DNA from 3 places in the Halioglobus maricola genome. Region 1 is predicted to be linked to each of the others. Evidence: predicted binding sites of a transcription regulator. Region 1 holds the regulator's gene; each other region holds the start of a gene.
What was found. Region 1 encodes LexA, which represses DNA repair genes until DNA is damaged. Its sites were predicted from a motif close to ACTGTNTNTANANACAGT; they were not measured.

Region 1 (5,718 bases):
CCGCAAGCTGCATGTGTGCGGCAACAACCCCGATTGCGATGGCTTCGAAGTGGAGTTCGGCAAGTTCAAGATCAAGGGCTATGAAGGCCCGACACTTGAGTGCGACAAGTGTGGCAGCGAGATGCAGCTCAAGAATGGCCGCTTCGGCAAGTACTTCGGCTGTACTAACGAGGATTGCAAAAACACGCGTAAATTGTTGCGCAGCGGCGAGCCTGCACCACCCAAAATGGACCCGGTACCCATGCCGGAACTGGCTTGTGAGAAAGTGGATGACACCTATGTGCTCCGCGATGGCGCCGCCGGTATGTTTCTTGCCGCCAGTGGTTTCCCGCGCAATCGTGAAACCAGGGCACCATTCGTGGACGAGCTGCTGCCGCACAAGGCAGAGATCGATCCCAAATATAAGTTCATCTTCTCTGCGCCCACTGAAGACGACGACGGCAATCGTGTCCAGGTGCGTTATAGCCGCAAGACCAAAGAGCAGTACGTGATGACCGAGAAAGACGGTAAAGCCACTGGCTGGAAAGCGTTTTATCGCGGTGGTAAGTGGGACGTCGAGCAGAGTAAGAGCAGGGCTAAAAAGAAGTGAGCTCTGCGCGGGGGCGGGCAAACCAGTCGCTGTATCTGGCCCGGATTCTGCTCCAGGCCTGGCGCGGCGACCTCGCTGCCGAAACGGTAGCGGGCAAAACCCTGGCCAGTGCTTACCTTCCTGCTACCCGGGCGCATCTGGCCAATGCCTACGGCTGGTTTCTCCTGGAGATAGCGCGTCCGGGAGCGCTTCCTTCCTCACCACCGCAAAGCCTTGCTGAGCTGCCCGAGATAGCCGAGGGCAAGGCGATCGCTGGCGAACTTCGTGAGTTTCAACACCTGGAACAAGACGGCTGGATAGGGGAGATGCTCGCTGCCGACACCATGCCAGTGCAGGCTTTATCGCCGAACAACCTCGCCGTGTCCGCAGTAGAGTCCGGCCCTGAGCAGGTCGAAACCTGGGCAAATCTTTTGCAACAATTGTTTGATCGTATGGGCGATTCTCTCGACGAGTACTGAGCACCGCGTCACAACAATTATGAGAATAAGTGCTATCGAGTGCTGGGGCCTGCTGTTATGATTGAGGTGCAGTTTTAGCGACATGTTCGCAAAATGTTCTCAACAACAGAGGTCTATTGAGTGTCTGCATCCTTACTGGAGATTGTCGATCTGGGTGATGGTGAAATCGTTCTGCAACGCGCTGACGATGACTCCGCTCCGCTGGTGACCATACAGTTCTCCGACGAATCGCGCATGTATCTGATGGATAACGGACTGGAAGTGGCAAAGGCCATGATTCAGGCTGGTATTCAGGCCGCGTCCAACCTTATGGAACAGAATGAAGCAGAGGCAGACGCCGAAGCTTACGCTGAGCCAGAGGCACCTCGCGTCCTGCACTGACAGGCTCGATTTAAAATTCGCCGGGGTAAGATGCCGGCCCCCTGCAAGCCCTGAAAGGGGCCTGTCGAAGCCCCTCCCGCTGTCGATTATCCTCGCGCTTAGTTGCCCCGGCGCAATACACCCACGCTGAGCCCTTCAATAGCAAAGGCCTGCTCGCGCAAATCTACTTTAATCGGTTCGAAATCCGGGTTCTCTGGCAGTAGCTCCAACTGGTGCTTGTCACCGCCGCGCTGAAGCCTTTTTACCGTGACTTCATCTTCGATGCGAGCCACGACAATATCGCCGTTGTTCGCCACCGGGGTGCTATGCACCGCGAGCAGGTCGCCGTCGAAGATACCGATGTCGATCATGCTGTCACCGGTAACTCGCAGGAAATAGTCAGCGGCCGGTTTGAAGAACTGCGGGGGCAGGTCGCAGTATTCCTCGATATTTTCCTCGGCGAGAACCGGGTTGCCCGCAGCCACGCGGCCGACGATCGGGATGCCCTGGGTGTCGGGAAGCTTGATGCCTCTGGATGCGCCAGGAATGATTTCGATAGCGCCTTTGCGCGCCAGTGCCTTGAGGTGTTCCTCGGCAGCGTTGGCGGACTTGAAACCCAGTTCGCGGGCTATGTCGGCCCGAGTAGGGGGGAAGCCTGTGTCGCTGATGTGTGCGCGGATAATATCCAGCACCTGTTGCTGCCGATTGGTGAGCTTTTCCATGTGTGCCCTATCTGTTTATTTATACAGGTACTGTGATTATATACAGATTCGGTGTCGCGTCGCAAACAGGGCCTTGGCGTGAACAGACATGATAGCGGCGCGATCGGTCCTGTTTGGCTTGCGCCTTGTAATGGATAGTGAAATTTGGAATCTATTGCGGGGAATGAGTGAACGTGATCAACAGTCCGGACAAGAAAAATGCCATCAGTTACGCGCCCCAATGGCCTGAGGTTCGCAATCTTGTTCGTGAGATATGGGCGGAAATGGCGCGCGCTTTTCCCTATGTTGATCAGTCTATGCGGGTGTTCCCTGATGGGCTGGATCCCCGCGGTAGATCTGCGGCAGCTCTGCGTTATACACACAATGCTCCGAAGGCTGTCAGAACTGGCGGCCGCAAGGAGTCTTTGCACTTTTCAGTTGCGGCTAAAAATCCTCCACGCCATACATGGCGTCGGGCTCGATCACATTGATAGGGCTGTTCCAATCCTCGGGGTGCATGGGCAGGTCCGGGTCCAATAAGTCTTCGTCATCAAGTTCGAAGGCTGTGCGCCAGTCTTCGGGGGCTTCGGCGCTTTCAAGGCGCATTTCTCGCCAGGCGTCCAGGTCGTATTCGGAGACTTCGCCGTCCAGGTATTGGGTTTCTATAGTCAGGGTACTGGGGTCCCAGTCCACCACCTCGAACAGGGCGCTGGTCTGAAGGTCCTTGTACCAGCCGCCGACAACGGGGCTAAGCATTTTCATCCGGTTTTCCTCCGGTAGTGACGGTCATGGCAGACCAACATATCACGCTGGGAAAGGCTGTCCATTATGTGAAAAGGCTATAAAAACAGGGGTAGAAATTCTCTTTAGTGCCAACGAAATTCTTTTCGAAACGTATCAATCAGTTGCGCTAGACTTCAAGAGATGACTTAATCTCTGCCCCAGATTTATATATCGTTTCAGAACTAACCACATATCTTGCACATGAAAAAATCGTCTAAAAATTGCTTATGAAAGGACTTGGCTCGCAATTTGACAGCCTGGCATTAACCCTCGGTATCGAAGGGCAATTGCTGGCGCTGCTGCTTCTGCTGGCATTGGCCTGTGCAGCTCATCTCGCGCTCGGTGCGATCGTGCGCAAGCTGCACCACGCCGCCAGCGTCACGGAGCACAACTGGGATGATGTTGTGGTAACTGCACTCGCCCAGCCTGTGCGGGTTATTCTGTGGGTGCTGGTGATGTACCTGACCCTGGAAATCTACCCGGTAGCAGACGCCCTGCAGGCTTTTCTCCTCAAGGCCTACGACACGGCGCTCGTGGTGCTGCTGGCCTGGTTTCTGCAGCGCGTCATCAAGGGTGTTGAAGAAGAATTGCTCTGCGAGAAACGCGGTTCACGGAAATCCGCCGACAAGGCGACGGTCCATGCAGTCGCCAAGCTCGCGCGATTTGTACTGTGGGTATCCGCGGGCTTGATGATCCTCCAGAGCCTGGGTGTGTCTATTTCAGGTTTACTGGCCTTTGGCGGCATCGGTGGCATCGCCGTGGGCTTCGCAGCAAAAGATTTACTGGCAAACTTTTTCGGCGGGCTCAGTGTGTACCTGGATCGCCCGTTCACTGCCGGCGACTGGATCCGATCTCCGGACAAGAGCATAGAGGGCACCGTTGAGGACATTGGCTGGCGACTCACCCGTATTCGCACCTTCGACCAGCGGCCACTCTATGTGCCGAATTCGACTTTCCTCCAGATCTCCGTGGAAAACCCTTCGCGCATGCTGAATCGTCGTATCTACGAAACCATCGGCCTGCGCTATGAAGATTCCGCATTGATGGGGCCAGTCGTCACTCAGGTGAAAGAGATGCTGCGCAATCACCCCGACCTGGATATGTCGCGTACGCTTATCGTAAATTTCGTTTCCTTCGGACCGTCCTCGCTGGATTTCTTCGTCTATACGTTCACCAAGACGACAGACTGGGTCACGTTTCATGAGATCAAGCAGGATGTCATGCTGAAGATTCTCGAGATTATCCATGTCAACGGCGCTGATGTCGCATTCCCGACCCAGACCCTGCATCTGGAACAAGCGGCACCAGAGGAGCAATCTTGAAGACTCTGGCAGTCGTCGGTGGCACCGGTCTGGATCAACTCAAGGGCCTTGAAATTGTGGACAGCCATGCGGTTGAGACGCCTTTTGGTGAACCTTCACGCCCCGTGCAGGAAGGCCGTTTGGGCGACGTTACCCTTTTTTTCCTTCATCGCCATGGCAGCCCGCGCGCCATTCCGCCACATCGGGTCAACTATCGGGCCAACTTATGGGCGCTCAGAAAGCTGGGTGCTACCCATGTCGTTGGCGTGAACGCTGTCGGCGGTATTGCGCCGGCCATGCGTCCTGGTCGCCTGATGCTTCCCGACCAGGTAATCGACTATACCTGGGGCCGAGAGCACACCTTCGATACCGGTGACAGCGGCGAGCTGATGCATATCGATTTTACTGAGCCTTACGATGCAGGTTTGCGTGCAGCTGTGGTGGCGGCCGCTGGAAAACTGGCGTTGGATTGTGAGACTCAAGGTGTACACGGTGTCATGCAGGGGCCAAGGCTGGAAACGGCGGCGGAAATCCGACGTATGGCACGGGACGGCTGCGATGTTGTTGGCATGACCGGGATGCCGGAAGCCTCCCTGGCCCGCGAGCTGGGCCTGGCCTATGCCAGCATTTGCATGGTGGTCAACGCGGCGGCGGGTCTGGGAGACGAACCGCTTACGCTGGAGATGATGCGCGCAACGCTAGAGCGAGAAGCCGGGGTCGTTGCCGGCCTTATTGCAACGCTGTCACGTCAATTCTAAGGCTTTGCGGCTTTTGCCGCCGTGGCTTCCGCTTCAGCCAATCCCATATCATGTAACTCCTCATCATCCAGCGGCGTGAACTTGATGACCACGCCCATTAGTGGATGATCGATGTAGTGCACCTCGTTGCTGCGCATGCGGCGCGCCTGTTGCAGTGCGACCGCATGGCGCCATGGATAGACCGGGCCCAGGTCTTCCGCTGCGTCAGACAGGGAATTGGGATCATCGGCTGTGCCCGGCTCGTCGAACGACACTTGATTAACGTAGTACGGTTCGGGTTCTTCCGGCAGTGAGGGTTCAGGGTGTTCCACGATCAGTGAGGCGGGTCCCAGCGGTGGAGCCGGCATACGCCATTCTCCCGGCAGGTAGTCGCCCGAGGTATTCAGCCACAGGTTAGTCTCGATGTGCAGGTAGCGTGCGATGTGGAGTTTCACCGTACCTTGCAGGCGCGGCCAGTTCTGAATGTCACCCGAGGCGTCCAACACCAGAGGGACGGCGCTGCCTTCCGCCTGCATTGGCTGCACCCAGGATTCATGGAACAGGGTGCGGTATTTACCTGTGCGCTGCATGTACGCTGATTTACCGTGAAATTCGCGCTGGCGATGGGGCAGGGCGACGAACGGCGTCGGGTAGAGTTGCTCAGCTGCTTCGACCTCTGCGGACGCTGTCTGTGCGGCCTCAGAGGTATCTGGAGTGACAGTTTCGTCGGTGGGCTGAGCAGAGGCATCCGGCGCAACCTCCGGAGGCATCACAATAAGTTGGCGACCG
Region 2 (5,718 bases), 1.2 Mb from region 1:
TGACCCAGGGCACGTTGATACAAGAAGAGCTTCACACCAGGTTGGTGGCGACGTTTCCCGAGGCGGAAGCCGCTTCTGCCGCGAGGGTGGCACTTGGCCGCCAGTTTAATCTCGATCTCGCCAGGATGAGCTTGCTGACACCGGACCAGGCCGGTCTCATTACTCAGGGGAGCAAGTTTGATCATGGCCCTAGCGGCCGGGTTCTGCAGCGGCGCCAACTCAAATTTACCTTCATTGCGTTCGGCCTGATGCTGGTGGGGATGCTCGTGTTACACATCCTCGCTGAAGTTGGGGTCATTACTGAAGCACAGGTGACGGTGGGGCTCGGGGTTCTGATCACGGCCGCGATTGTGCTAACGGTGCACGGCCTGCTCTCCTGGCAGCACGTCCGTATTCTGGGTAATGCACGGGCCGGGATTGAAGAGGGCGCCTTACTGCTTATCGACCTGCACGACATCAGTGAGTCCTACGAGATCTGTCAGGCCCTCGATGACATGGGGGTGAATGTCTTCACCTCTTCTATAGGCGGACACGAGTGAACGACCTACCTGCCTGAATTGGCTACATGTGATTTCCTCCGGCCTAAATTAATGGCTTGGAGGGGTTGCAATTCAATTTCAAAGCACTGAGTATATATACAGTAGTTTTGCTGTATGGAATTGCGTGGGTAGCAGTCCATAGGGCAGTTTGGAATTAATCGAGCAGTTTTGACTAGTACGTGGGATGAGATGAAAAAAGTGGCTAAAGTAGCTAAAAAGGGTAAAGGGAGCATAAATATGGACGCAAATAAGGAAAAAGCACTCGACGCAGCGCTGTCCCAGATTGAGCGCCAGTTTGGCAAGGGAACCGTTATGCGCATGGGAGAGCAGGAGCATGTTGCTATTCCTGCAATCTCCACTGGTTCACTGGGGCTGGACGTCGCCCTGGGTATAGGTGGCCTCCCCAAGGGGCGGATCTGTGAAATCTACGGCCCTGAATCCTCCGGTAAGACAACCCTTACGCTGCAGGTGATCGCCGAGGCCCAGAAGGCCGGTGGCACCGCCGCATTTATTGATGCGGAACACGCCCTGGACCCCATTTACGCTGAGAAATTGGGCGTTCAAATGGATGACCTGATCATGTCTCAGCCGGACACCGGTGAGCAGGCATTGGAAGTTGCGGAGATGCTGGTGCGCTCTGGTGCGATCGACGTTCTCGTGGTCGACTCCGTGGCAGCACTCACACCCAAGGCCGAAATTGAAGGTGAGATGGGGGATTCTCATGTGGGTTTGCAGGCGCGCTTGTTGAGTCAGGCGATGCGCAAACTGACGGGCAGTATCAAGCAAACCAATTGCCTGGTGATCTTTATCAACCAGATTCGCATGAAGATCGGCGTGATGTTTGGTTCTCCAGAGACGACCACCGGCGGTAACGCCCTCAAGTTCTACTCTTCAGTACGCCTGGATATCCGTCGCATTGGTGCGGTTAAGGATGGCGATGAAGTGGTCGGGAACGAGACCCGGGTCAAGGTTGTCAAGAACAAGGTTTCGCCGCCGTTCAAGCAGGCTGAATTCCAGATCATGTACGGTAAGGGTATCTACCATATGGGCGAGGTCATCGACTGGGGTGTGAAGCTCAACCTGGTAGACAAATCTGGCGCCTGGTACGCCTACAAGGGTGACAAGATTGGTCAGGGTAAGGCCAATGCTTCCAAGTTCCTTGAAGATAATCCGGCCGTGGCGAACGAGATCGAGACTGCTATACGTGCCCAGACCCTCAGCACAGGTGAGCCGCCTGCAGCCAAAGAGGAGGCTCCTGCAGAAGCAGAAGAAGGCGCGGAGCAGGAATAAACCTGCCGATTTTCCCACGAGGCGCCGGGGCTCCACAGATCCCACTCTCGGCCCCGGCGCCTTTTTTATTGCTTTGTCTTTCGACTCCAGCGCATAGCTAGAGCTATCCATCGCGCCATAGAGCAGCACACCCCGGCAAAAATCAGAAACACGATGGGGAATGCGTCAAGCCAGGCTTTCTTGCGGTGCGCAGTAGTGTTGATGATGTATTTGTCTGGATGTAGAGTTTGTGGATGTCTGACCCTTGGCCCGATAACGACGATGAAGCAGGCGAGTTTGATCAGCTCACTGCTATCAATCCCAATGATGTTCGTATCGCCGCGATGAACTTTCTCGCCCGGCGAGAACACTCCCGCAAAGAACTCCAGCAAAAACTCCATAAGCGCTTCAAGGCGGCAGATTTGGTCGAGGAACAACTCGATCGTCTCGCGGAGGAAAACCTGCAGTCTGATAAGCGGTATACCGAGAGCTTCCTGCGTCAGCGTATCGGCCGCGGCCACGGGCCGTTGCGTATCCGCCAGGAAATGCGCCAGAAGGGCCTTAGCGACGGCGATATTGCGCGAGCCATGGAAGCGGAAGCTCCGGACTGGTTTGCACTTGCCGAGGCCACCTATCAACGCAAGTTCGGCGCGCAAGCGCCCGAGGATATCAAGGAGAAAGCCAGGCGTAGCCGTTTCATGCAGTATCGGGGTTTTAGCCATGATCACTACCAGCATTTGCTGGACTAGAGCCTACGTTTTTGTATTAGCGGGATGTCCATTATTGTCTTACCAATCGGAATGTGGTGTATTACCGCTCTAGACAGATGAATTTTGGGCCGCAGTGATAGCGGCCTCATGGTGGTGTGGCATGGCCGAGACTGAGACAAATAACCGACAGCGTCTTTACCGACAGATCGTTGAGCAAATCCTCCAATCAATAGATGCCGGCGAATTTCCCGCTGGGACACGCCTGCCGGCGGAGCGTGAGCTATCTGAAAAATTTGGCGTGAGCCGGCCGACAGTTCGCGAGGCCGTAATTGCCCTAGAGGCGATGGGGCGGGTGTCAGTCAAAACAGGTTCTGGCGTGTACGTGCTTGAGAGCAAGGGCGTTTCGAATGTCGGCGACAGCGTCAGCCCATTCGAATTACTGGAAACCCGCGTCCTGATAGAGGGCGAAGCGGCAGCGCTCGCTGCCTCAATGATCAGTGATGAGCAAGTCGAAGAATTGAAGCATGCGCTGGATGACATGGCGAGGGAGAACGAGAGCGGCAACCATCAGTCCGACGTCGCTGACAGGGCGTTCCACGCGGTTATCGCCGCTGCAACCAATAACCGGCTGCTCACCGCCATGATCGAGAATCTCTGGGATGTACAGGAGGGGCAGCATCATATTCGGGCGGCCCATCACTCTGTGTGTAAGCGAGATCCCGAGGCACGCTTGCAGGAGCACCAGGATATATATGATGCGCTCTCCTCACGTGACCCGCAGGCCGCGAGAACGGCAATGCGCAATCACTTCGGTCGTGGCATAAATGCATTGCACCAGCGCACGGAGCAGGAAGCGGTAGAAGCGGTGCAGCGTGAATTGTCGAAAACGAGAGAAAGGTTTTCCCTTACAAGGCTCAATCAAACCTCAACCTGAAACCGTTGGAGCGAAAGAAAATGCGCCAGGATCAAATAGATGACCAGGTTTTTGAACTGTATGACGAGTACTGTCACGGCCATATAGATCGGCGCGAGTTTTTCCGGCGAGCAGGGCAGCTGACGATCGCAACTGCTGCGGCGCTGGCGATGGCGCAAGCATTGGTGCCCAATTACGCTCACGCTCAGGAAATTATGTTTACCGACGAACGGATTAAAGCCACGTGGGTAGACTATCCATCTCCCGGTGGCACTTCCGGGCAAATGCGCGGCTATCTGGTCGCGCCCGCGGGTGAGGGGCCGTTTCCGTCCGTGCTCGTGATGCACGAAAATCGCGGTTTGAATCCATATGTGAAAGATGTCGCAAGACGTTTTGCCGTCGCTGGTTTCCTGGCACTGGCGCCAGATGGATTGGCTCCCATTGGCGGATATCCCGGAAACGACGATGACGGCCGCACCATGCAGAAAACCCTGGACCAGGCCAAGCTCAGGCAGGACATGCTTAACAGCGCGCTCTATGTTAAATCGCATGAGCTATCCAACAACAAGTTGGGGGCGACCGGTTTTTGCTGGGGTGGGGGTACTACCAATTTCCTGGCTACCGAGATGGGAGATGCCTTGAACGCAGGCGCTCCCTTCTATGGTAGCGCCGCCGCTTCCGACCAGGTCCCAAAGATCAAGGCTGCGATACAAGTCCACTATGCAGAAGAAGACAAGCGGGTGAATGCAATGCGCCCGGATTTCGAGGCGGCGCTGAAATCTGCCGGAGTCGATTACGAAATGCATATCTATGAGGGGACTCGCCACGGTTTCCACAACTACTCCACGCCGCGCTACCATGCGGAAGCTGCCCAGCTCGCCTGGGAGAGAATGGTTGCCTTCTTCCAGGCCCATCTGGCCTGATTGCCGCTCAATGACAACCGATCTTCGAGTTTGCTGCCCTAAGCACTTGTAAAGACACCTTGTCTGCAACTTTGCCAGACACTTCTACAGGGGTGTCTGACACTTCTTACCGTCATATAGCGCTATTTGATATTTCTCAATGAATTCCTCTTCGGGAAAAACCGTTTAAAAACAGCTATTTGCCCCTTCTGGGGCGCTTTCTGCCACCTTTTTCTTGGGTGTAAGACAATATTGGTCATATCAATTGTGTTGACACTTAGTTGGATATTGGCTAGTTTGTGCCGTATCGCATCACCTCATAATTTTAAAAGATGGAGAATAGAATAATGCGAGCTAAGACCCACACACACTCAAAAACCCGTAATCTCGCAGCACCTTTTCGTCTGTCACTAGCCGCCGCGCTAGTGTCAACCTTCTCAATGGGCCTTCAAGCCCAGGAATCTGAGGAGCAGGTGCTGGAGGAAGTAGTTGTCACCGGTATTCGTGCATCGCTTGCGAATGCCCTGGATCAGAAGCGCGATTCAGCCAACCTGGTGGAGATCATCCAGGCGGAAGATATCGGTAAGCTGCCTGACCAAAACCTGGCGGAAGTGCTGGAAAACATTCCTGGTGTACAGATTACCCGTACTGCAGGTGTAGGTTCCGGTGTCCAGATTCGTGGTACCAACGCGAACCGTACTGAGATCAATGGCGTTTCCACGTCAGGTTCTGGTACCGGTCGTTCAGGTATCGATTTCGAAGACGTTTCAGCCTCCATTATCGCTGGCATTGAAGTTACCAAGGCTTCAGAAGCCAAGACGATTGAAGGCTCCGTCGGCGGCACGATCAACCTGAAGACAATTCGCCCACTGGACATCGATGAGCCGCTGGTTGCTGCCCGCATCCAGGGTGAGAACAGTTCGCTGGCAGAAGACTCCAACGATCTTCAGCCTCGCATTTCAGGTACCTTCGGCAACAACTGGGATACCGACTATGGCAGCTTCGGCGCTGTAGCCAGCATCAGCTGGGCAGAGCAGGATGTCAGAGCGTTCCGCCCTCGTGCAGACCGCGATAACTATGTGGAAGCCGGTGTTAACCCAAGCTCTGACGAGCACTTCCTCCCGGCACAGTTCTTCGTGCAGGATTACGACAACTACCAGCGTGAAACTACAGTGTTCGCCGGTACCCTGGAGTGGGCGCCTAGCGAAGAGCTGAGTTTCTACTTCGATGCCATGTATAGCGAGCAGGATGAAGAGCAGCTCAGCTCACGCGTACAGACTTCCGGTATCAGTACTCTCAAAGACACTGGCATCGTCACTCAGTTTGAAACTGTAAACTTCGGAAGCCTGGACGGTGAGAATGGCCGTCAGAACCTCGGTAGCATC
Region 3 (5,718 bases), 1.1 Mb from region 1:
GAGTACAGCCTGTTGCTCGGCCAGTTGGCGCTTCACTTCTTCGGACTCGCGGTCGGCCCCCGCGATGTTGCCGTGGATACAGGCAAACAAGTGCAGGCTGGCACCGATCTCACCGGCGATCGCCGCAGCGCGCACCAGAGCCGGTTGCTCTTCCCTGGTGGGGTCGTATACGACAAGAAACCTGTTCAATTCCATTGTGCTGCTGCTCTTTTGCACTGATATGGGGCCATTTTCTCGCAAACTATTAGAATTGGCACTCTAAATTTGTCGTGGCTTGGGCCGCTCAGGCGAAAATGCCGTGCATATACCAGGCCTGTTCCAGCCGATCGCGAAACACCCAGTAGTGCTGGCCCTGGTCGCCCCGGGCAATGTAATAATCGCGGCTCACCGGTTGCTGCCACCAGTTGTCTTCAATGCGTTCGGGGCCGTAGACAAGGTCCAACTCCCCTTGCCAATGCAGATGATTGCGGCGGCATGATAGCTGTTGTGGCTGCGCCATCAGCCAGAACGGGCGTTGCAAGCTGTTCGCACTGCCTCCGGCAGGCCGTTCACTGCAAGTATGCAGGGCGTGCTCTGGAAGGTGCTCGTCGCGGCAGCCTACCTGTTCCACCGCTTGCAGGCCCAGCCGGCTGCGCAGCCGATCCAGCAGGCTGGCCAGGGGTTCCTTTTGCTTGCGTGGGTTGAACAGGTCGATGTTCTCCAACTGGCCTCCGCGCAGCTCAACACACTCAAGGGCGATGCCTTCAACCCCGGTTGCCAATTCGAGCCGGTCCAGGTGGATGCGGGTGAGACTGAACCAGCTCTGCCAATCGCTGTGGCTACTGGTGCTGCGCACCCGCATTTTGCGCAGGGAGTGATCGATACCGATCAGCTGCCAGACAATCTCCGCCGTCTGCAACTGGGTGTTGCGCAGGAATTTGCACAGGGATTGCAGTAACAACTGGATGGCGGGCTGCAATTCATCGTTGGCTTTCACCTCGTAGCCAAACCAGTACTCGTCACTGAAGTTCGAGGGGGGCTGGTAATCCGGATGGATGTCCTCCTGTTGGCCCAATACTTGTCGCAGGAAGTGGATGAATGTTTTGCCGCAGCGCCGGCCTATGGCGGCCTGGGGCAAGGCCAGAATGTCGCCGAGGGTGTGCAGGCCTGCCCGGCGCAGAGAGTCCACCGGGCCGGTGTGCGCCTGCAGCAGCGTGAGGGGCAGGGCGGCCAGGCGCAGCTCCAGGGGTTGCTCGATGGCCAGTGCCTGTTCGTCTTCCGCGAAGGATAAAAGCCAGGCTGCCTTGGGGGTGGGGCCCAGAGCGAAGCAGGCGTTGAAGCCGCGAGCTGCCAGGCCGCTGCGGACCTCGTCCAGCAAGGGGGGCAGGCCACGGTACAGGGCGAGGCAGCTACCGATTTCCAGTTGCAGGCAGTCGCTTTGCCAACTGTGCAGGCTGGGTGAAATACTGTAAGCCCAGCAGCACAACTGTTGCAGGCAGCGCTCTTCCGCAGCAGTGTCGCGTTCCAGTAACTGCAGTGGCTCCTCGCCGAGCAGGGCGCGTACAGTGGCGGGCTTCATGCCCTCGCGGACGCCGGCCGCTGCAGCGCAGTCGTTGACCCGCAGTACGCGTTGCTTTTCCAGCACCACGACGGCTCGCTCCTCGGTGCGTTCGAGGCACTTGAGGGGTAGCAGGTGGAAGCGCAGGCATAGCCACAGGGTCATTGAATTCGATAAGTGCTGTACATATATACAGTATTTATCAGGAGGTGGATTTTGTCCACGTCAGGTGCAGGTACCTGTCGCCCAGGCGAGCAGGTGAGTGCCTAGCCTGCGGCTCCGGCGTTTTCCAGGAGGTAGGTGATAACAAACTTGATCACAAAGCCAAAGATACCCATGGCCAGGCCAATATAGAGGATGATCGTGCCAAACCTACCGGCGTTGCTGCGCTTGGCCAGGTCCCACACGATGAAAATCATAAACAGGATAAGGGCGCCGACCCCAAGGGTGACGCCGTATTCTGTCAGCCACTCGTCCACAACCTACTCCTGGGGCGACGTTCAGGGGGCGGCGATTATAGCAGCTTCCAGGTGGGTTTCAGCGCTCATTGAATTGGTGATCAGACAGGCGTCCTCGGCTTTCTGCAGCAGCCTGAGGGCTTTGGCTTCATCGGTCCCGGCGGGGACGGTGAGGGTCGCGTTTATGTTAATGGCGGTGAACTTGGTGATCCGCTCGACCCGGTCCAGAACACCATCGGCGTTGGCTTCCAGCGTGTTCCATTCCAGCTTTGAAGCGCGGGCGATGGCGCGGAAGGTGAGGATGAAACAGTCCGCTACCGAGGCCACCAGCAGGTGCTCTGGCGACCACTGGTCACCGGGTCCGCCAAATTCAGCCGGCGGAGCGGATACCAGTTGCGGCATATTGCCGCTGTCGATGGCGATATTACCGTCTGCTTCTGCCGCAGCGCTGACCTGGTAGTGGTGGGGGAAATCCTGCACGGTGTTTACTCCTGCTATGGGTTGGTTGAGCAGGATTGTAGCAGAGTGAAATCAGGTTCAGGCGAAGGAGAAGGCCGGCTGTTGTTGCGGGCTGTCCTGCCACACGGGCACTTCCCACAACTGGGGTTGCTCAGGAATATCTTCCGCCGGAGGCAGGGCCACATCAATATACTGATTGCCGCCGCGCTGTTTGAGGATGTGCACCTTGCGGTACTCACGCATCTGCAGGCGCAGGCCGGCGGGGGCGTGGTTACGCGCTGCACTGTGGGGGCGGAACAATACTGCCATGCTGTCGCTGTCGGCGGCTGCCAGTTGCAACTTGCGCAGCTCACCGTAGCTATACTCGTGAGCCCCCAGCCAGCTGAATACGGCGCTGCTGGTACTGCTTCGCAGAGCCTGCTCGGTTGCCCAGAGCAGGTCTTCGCGGCTCTTTGGATGTACCAGCAAGATCTGGTCGGTGTCGATGCCGCGGGCCTTGAGCAGGGGAGCGTAAGGAGTGAACGGAGGGGCGATGAATACCTGCCAGCGGCCCTCGGCACTGAGTTTTTCCATCGCCGGCAGGAACAGGCCCATGGAGCCCAGACCGCAGCCGTCACTCAGGACTTCCACGGTGTTGCCCAGAGGCCAGCCGCCGCCACGCAATTCGCTATTCAGGGTGTTGTAGCCGGTGCTCAGGGCTTCTACGTCCAGATGGCGGTCGCCATTGGCGGAAAGGGCGGCATAATTGCCGCGCCAGGTGTCGTTGCGATTGATAACTTGCTGCAGTGCCTGGTTCATATTGGGCCTCTCTTTCTCTTTGCTGTCTGCTGTATTCGCTAATCTACTGTATGTTTATACACTGTATGTATTCACAGTAGTTGTGCTGCAGGCAGAATGCAAGGCCCTGGGCAGGGGAATTAGTTGGCAAAAAGAGAGTGTGTCGTAAAAAACGACAGGTGGGTCTCAGGGCTTAATGGCCAGCCGCAGGACGAGGTTTTCCAGATTGTCCCAGGGTTTGCCGCTGGCAAAACCCTTGATCGAACCGTCGACAGTGGAGGCCTGCTCCAGCAGCGAGGTGAGGGAGACACTGCTGTGGCGAGATAGTGCCCCCTGCATGAGCGACATGCGGTTCTTCCACACGCGCAGCCCGCTCAGTACCTGCTGCGGCGACTGTCCTGCGTCCACCTGCTGGCGAGCTTGATACAGGGTGCGTATTTCCCGCAGCAAGGCCCATAGGGCCACGGCGGGCTCAGTGCCTTCACTGCGCAGGCCGTGGAGCATTTTGAGGCTGTCACTGGCGTTGCCCCTGAGCGCGTGGTCGGTCATGTCAAACAAGTTGTAGCGGGCGTTGTTGGACACTGACGCGGTGATGGTCTCAGCGCTGATGTGGCCGTCGGCGGCCAGAAGCTTGAGTTTTTCCACTTCCTGTACGGCGGCCAGCAGGTTGCCTTCGACCCGGTCACAGAGGAGCTGCAGGGCGTCGTTGTCGATGGTCATGCCGGCACCGCTGAAGCGTTGTTGCAGCCAGCGTGGCAGGTCGCGGGCCTCTACCGGCCAGATCTGCAGCGTGGCACCGGCCTTGTCGAGGGCTTTGTACCACTTGCTATTAGTCGATTGCTTGTCGATCTTGCCGGAGACAATGAGCAGAATATCCTCGCTGTCTGCGGCCATTTCCAGGTATTCACACAGGGCCTTGCTGCCGTCGGCGCCGGGCTTGCCGCTGGGCAAGCGGATCTCCACCAGTTTGCGTTCAGCAAAGAGGGACATGCTGGAAGCGCTGTGCAGAATCTCATCCCAGTTGAAGCGCGGCACGACGTCGATGATCTCGCGGTCGGCGCAACCGGCGTCGCGTGCGGCCCTGCGCACCATGTCACAGCACTCCTGCACCAGTAAGGTCTCGTCGCCGCTGATCAGATAAACAGGAAGAAGTTGTTGCTTGAGATGGCCGGCGAGTTTCTCGGGGTAGAGGCGCATCGAGAGAAGTTAAGCCTCAGGCGCCTGGCTGGCGGCGAAGAAAGCGATGCGGCGCAAAATTTGCTGCGACAGTTCACTGCGCATCTCGGCTTTGAGAATGCGGACTTCTTCGGCCTTGCCCACCACGTTCTGGGGGTCGTTCTCCATTTGTTTGATCACTGTAGCCGTGGTGTCGGGCATCACGCTCTGGCCGTTGACGCTGTTCAGTGAAAACGTGGAGCGCATGGTGAGCTCGAACTCTGCGGCACGAGTATCTGCGTCCAGAGACAGGTTGCGCTGACTGAACCGCTCGGGGCCAAGCACCATCAGGAAGTTGGCCTCATCGCGGGCTTCGGCCCACTGGATACCAGCGTTGGCAAAGCGCAGCTTTACCTCGCGGCTGAATTCGCTGTTGGGGTTGCTGGTGACCAGAAATAGTGAGCGCCACTCCTCGGGCACGCTGGTGCCACCGGCGCCGCGCAGCTGGAAGCCGCATCCGGCCAGCAGCGCCGCAGCGCACAGGACGATGAGAGTGGAGGCAAGGCGCCGCTGCATAGTCATTACCGGTGAGATATCAGTTGGCAACAATATTAACCAATTTACCCGGCACTACAATCACCTTGCGTACTGTGACCCCATCGAGGAACCGCTGGACATTGTCCTGGGCAAGGGCGGCGGCCTCGGCAGCGGCTTTGTCGGCGTCGGCCGGCAATTCCATCTTGGCGCGCACCTTGCCGTTCACCTGTACCACCATCTCAATGCTGTCGCGGGTGAGGGCGGCCTCATCGACGGTGGGCCAGAGCGCGTTGAGCACATCGCCGGTGCCGCCAAGAGCGGGCCAGAGTTGATGACAAATATGCGGGGTGATCGGGTTTAGCATCAGCACGATAGCGCGCAGGGCCTCATCGAGTACGGCGCGGCTCTGGTCTTCATCACCCAGTTTGCCCAGTTCGTTGCACAACTCCATCACCGCGGCGATGGCGGTGTTGAAGGTCTGGCGGCGACCGAAATCGTCGCTGACTTTGGCAATCGTCTCGTGGGCTTTGCGGCGGGTATTCTTCTGCTGTTCGTTCAAGGCGCTTACATCGAGCGCGGGTGCAGGGCCTGCCTCTATATGGCCGTTCACCAGTTTCCACAGACGCTTGAGGAAACGATTGGCGCCTTCTACACCGGAATCGGCCCACTCCAGGGACTGTTCCGGAGGCGCAGCGAACATGGAGAACAGACGGACGGTGTCGGCGCCGTAGCGGTCGATCAGTGATTGTGGGTCGACGGTGTTGCCTTTCGATTTGGACATCTTGGCGCCGTCTT

Region 2: a site for LexA is predicted at 625-642, ahead of recA (recombinase RecA). Genes of this name have one in related genera too.
Region 3: a site for LexA is predicted at 3,313-3,330, ahead of imuA (translesion DNA synthesis-associated protein ImuA). Genes of this name have one in related genera too.

Annotation. Positions count from the first base shown of each region.
Region 1 covers NZ_CP036422.1:2,420,972-2,426,689, reverse strand. Annotated here, with positions in the region: gene topA (type I DNA topoisomerase) at 1-589, shown strand, start outside; gene EY643_RS11035 (DUF6586 family protein) at 586-1,047, shown strand; gene EY643_RS11030 (hypothetical protein) at 1,168-1,428, shown strand; gene lexA (transcriptional repressor LexA) at 1,527-2,129, opposite strand; gene EY643_RS11020 (DUF6763 family protein) at 2,553-2,870, opposite strand; gene EY643_RS19850 (mechanosensitive ion channel family protein) at 3,119-4,213, shown strand; gene EY643_RS11010 (S-methyl-5'-thioinosine phosphorylase) at 4,210-4,950, shown strand; gene EY643_RS11005 (CsiV family protein) at 4,947-5,718, opposite strand, start outside.
Region 2 covers NZ_CP036422.1:1,241,236-1,246,953, forward strand. Annotated here, with positions in the region: gene EY643_RS05675 (hypothetical protein) at 1-539, shown strand, start outside; gene recA (recombinase RecA) at 777-1,829, shown strand; gene EY643_RS05685 (regulatory protein RecX) at 2,063-2,557, shown strand; gene EY643_RS05690 (FadR/GntR family transcriptional regulator) at 2,679-3,452, shown strand; gene EY643_RS05695 (dienelactone hydrolase family protein) at 3,473-4,354, shown strand; gene EY643_RS05700 (TonB-dependent receptor) at 4,681-5,718, shown strand, end outside.
Region 3 covers NZ_CP036422.1:3,529,006-3,534,723, reverse strand. Annotated here, with positions in the region: gene EY643_RS16090 (universal stress protein) at 1-195, opposite strand, end outside; gene EY643_RS16085 (Y-family DNA polymerase) at 284-1,702, opposite strand; gene EY643_RS16080 (DUF2788 domain-containing protein) at 1,804-2,016, opposite strand; gene EY643_RS16075 (OsmC family protein) at 2,038-2,475, opposite strand; gene imuA (translesion DNA synthesis-associated protein ImuA) at 2,533-3,252, opposite strand; gene holA (DNA polymerase III subunit delta) at 3,418-4,428, opposite strand; gene EY643_RS16060 (LPS-assembly lipoprotein LptE) at 4,438-4,962, opposite strand; gene leuS (leucine--tRNA ligase) at 4,982-5,718, opposite strand, start outside.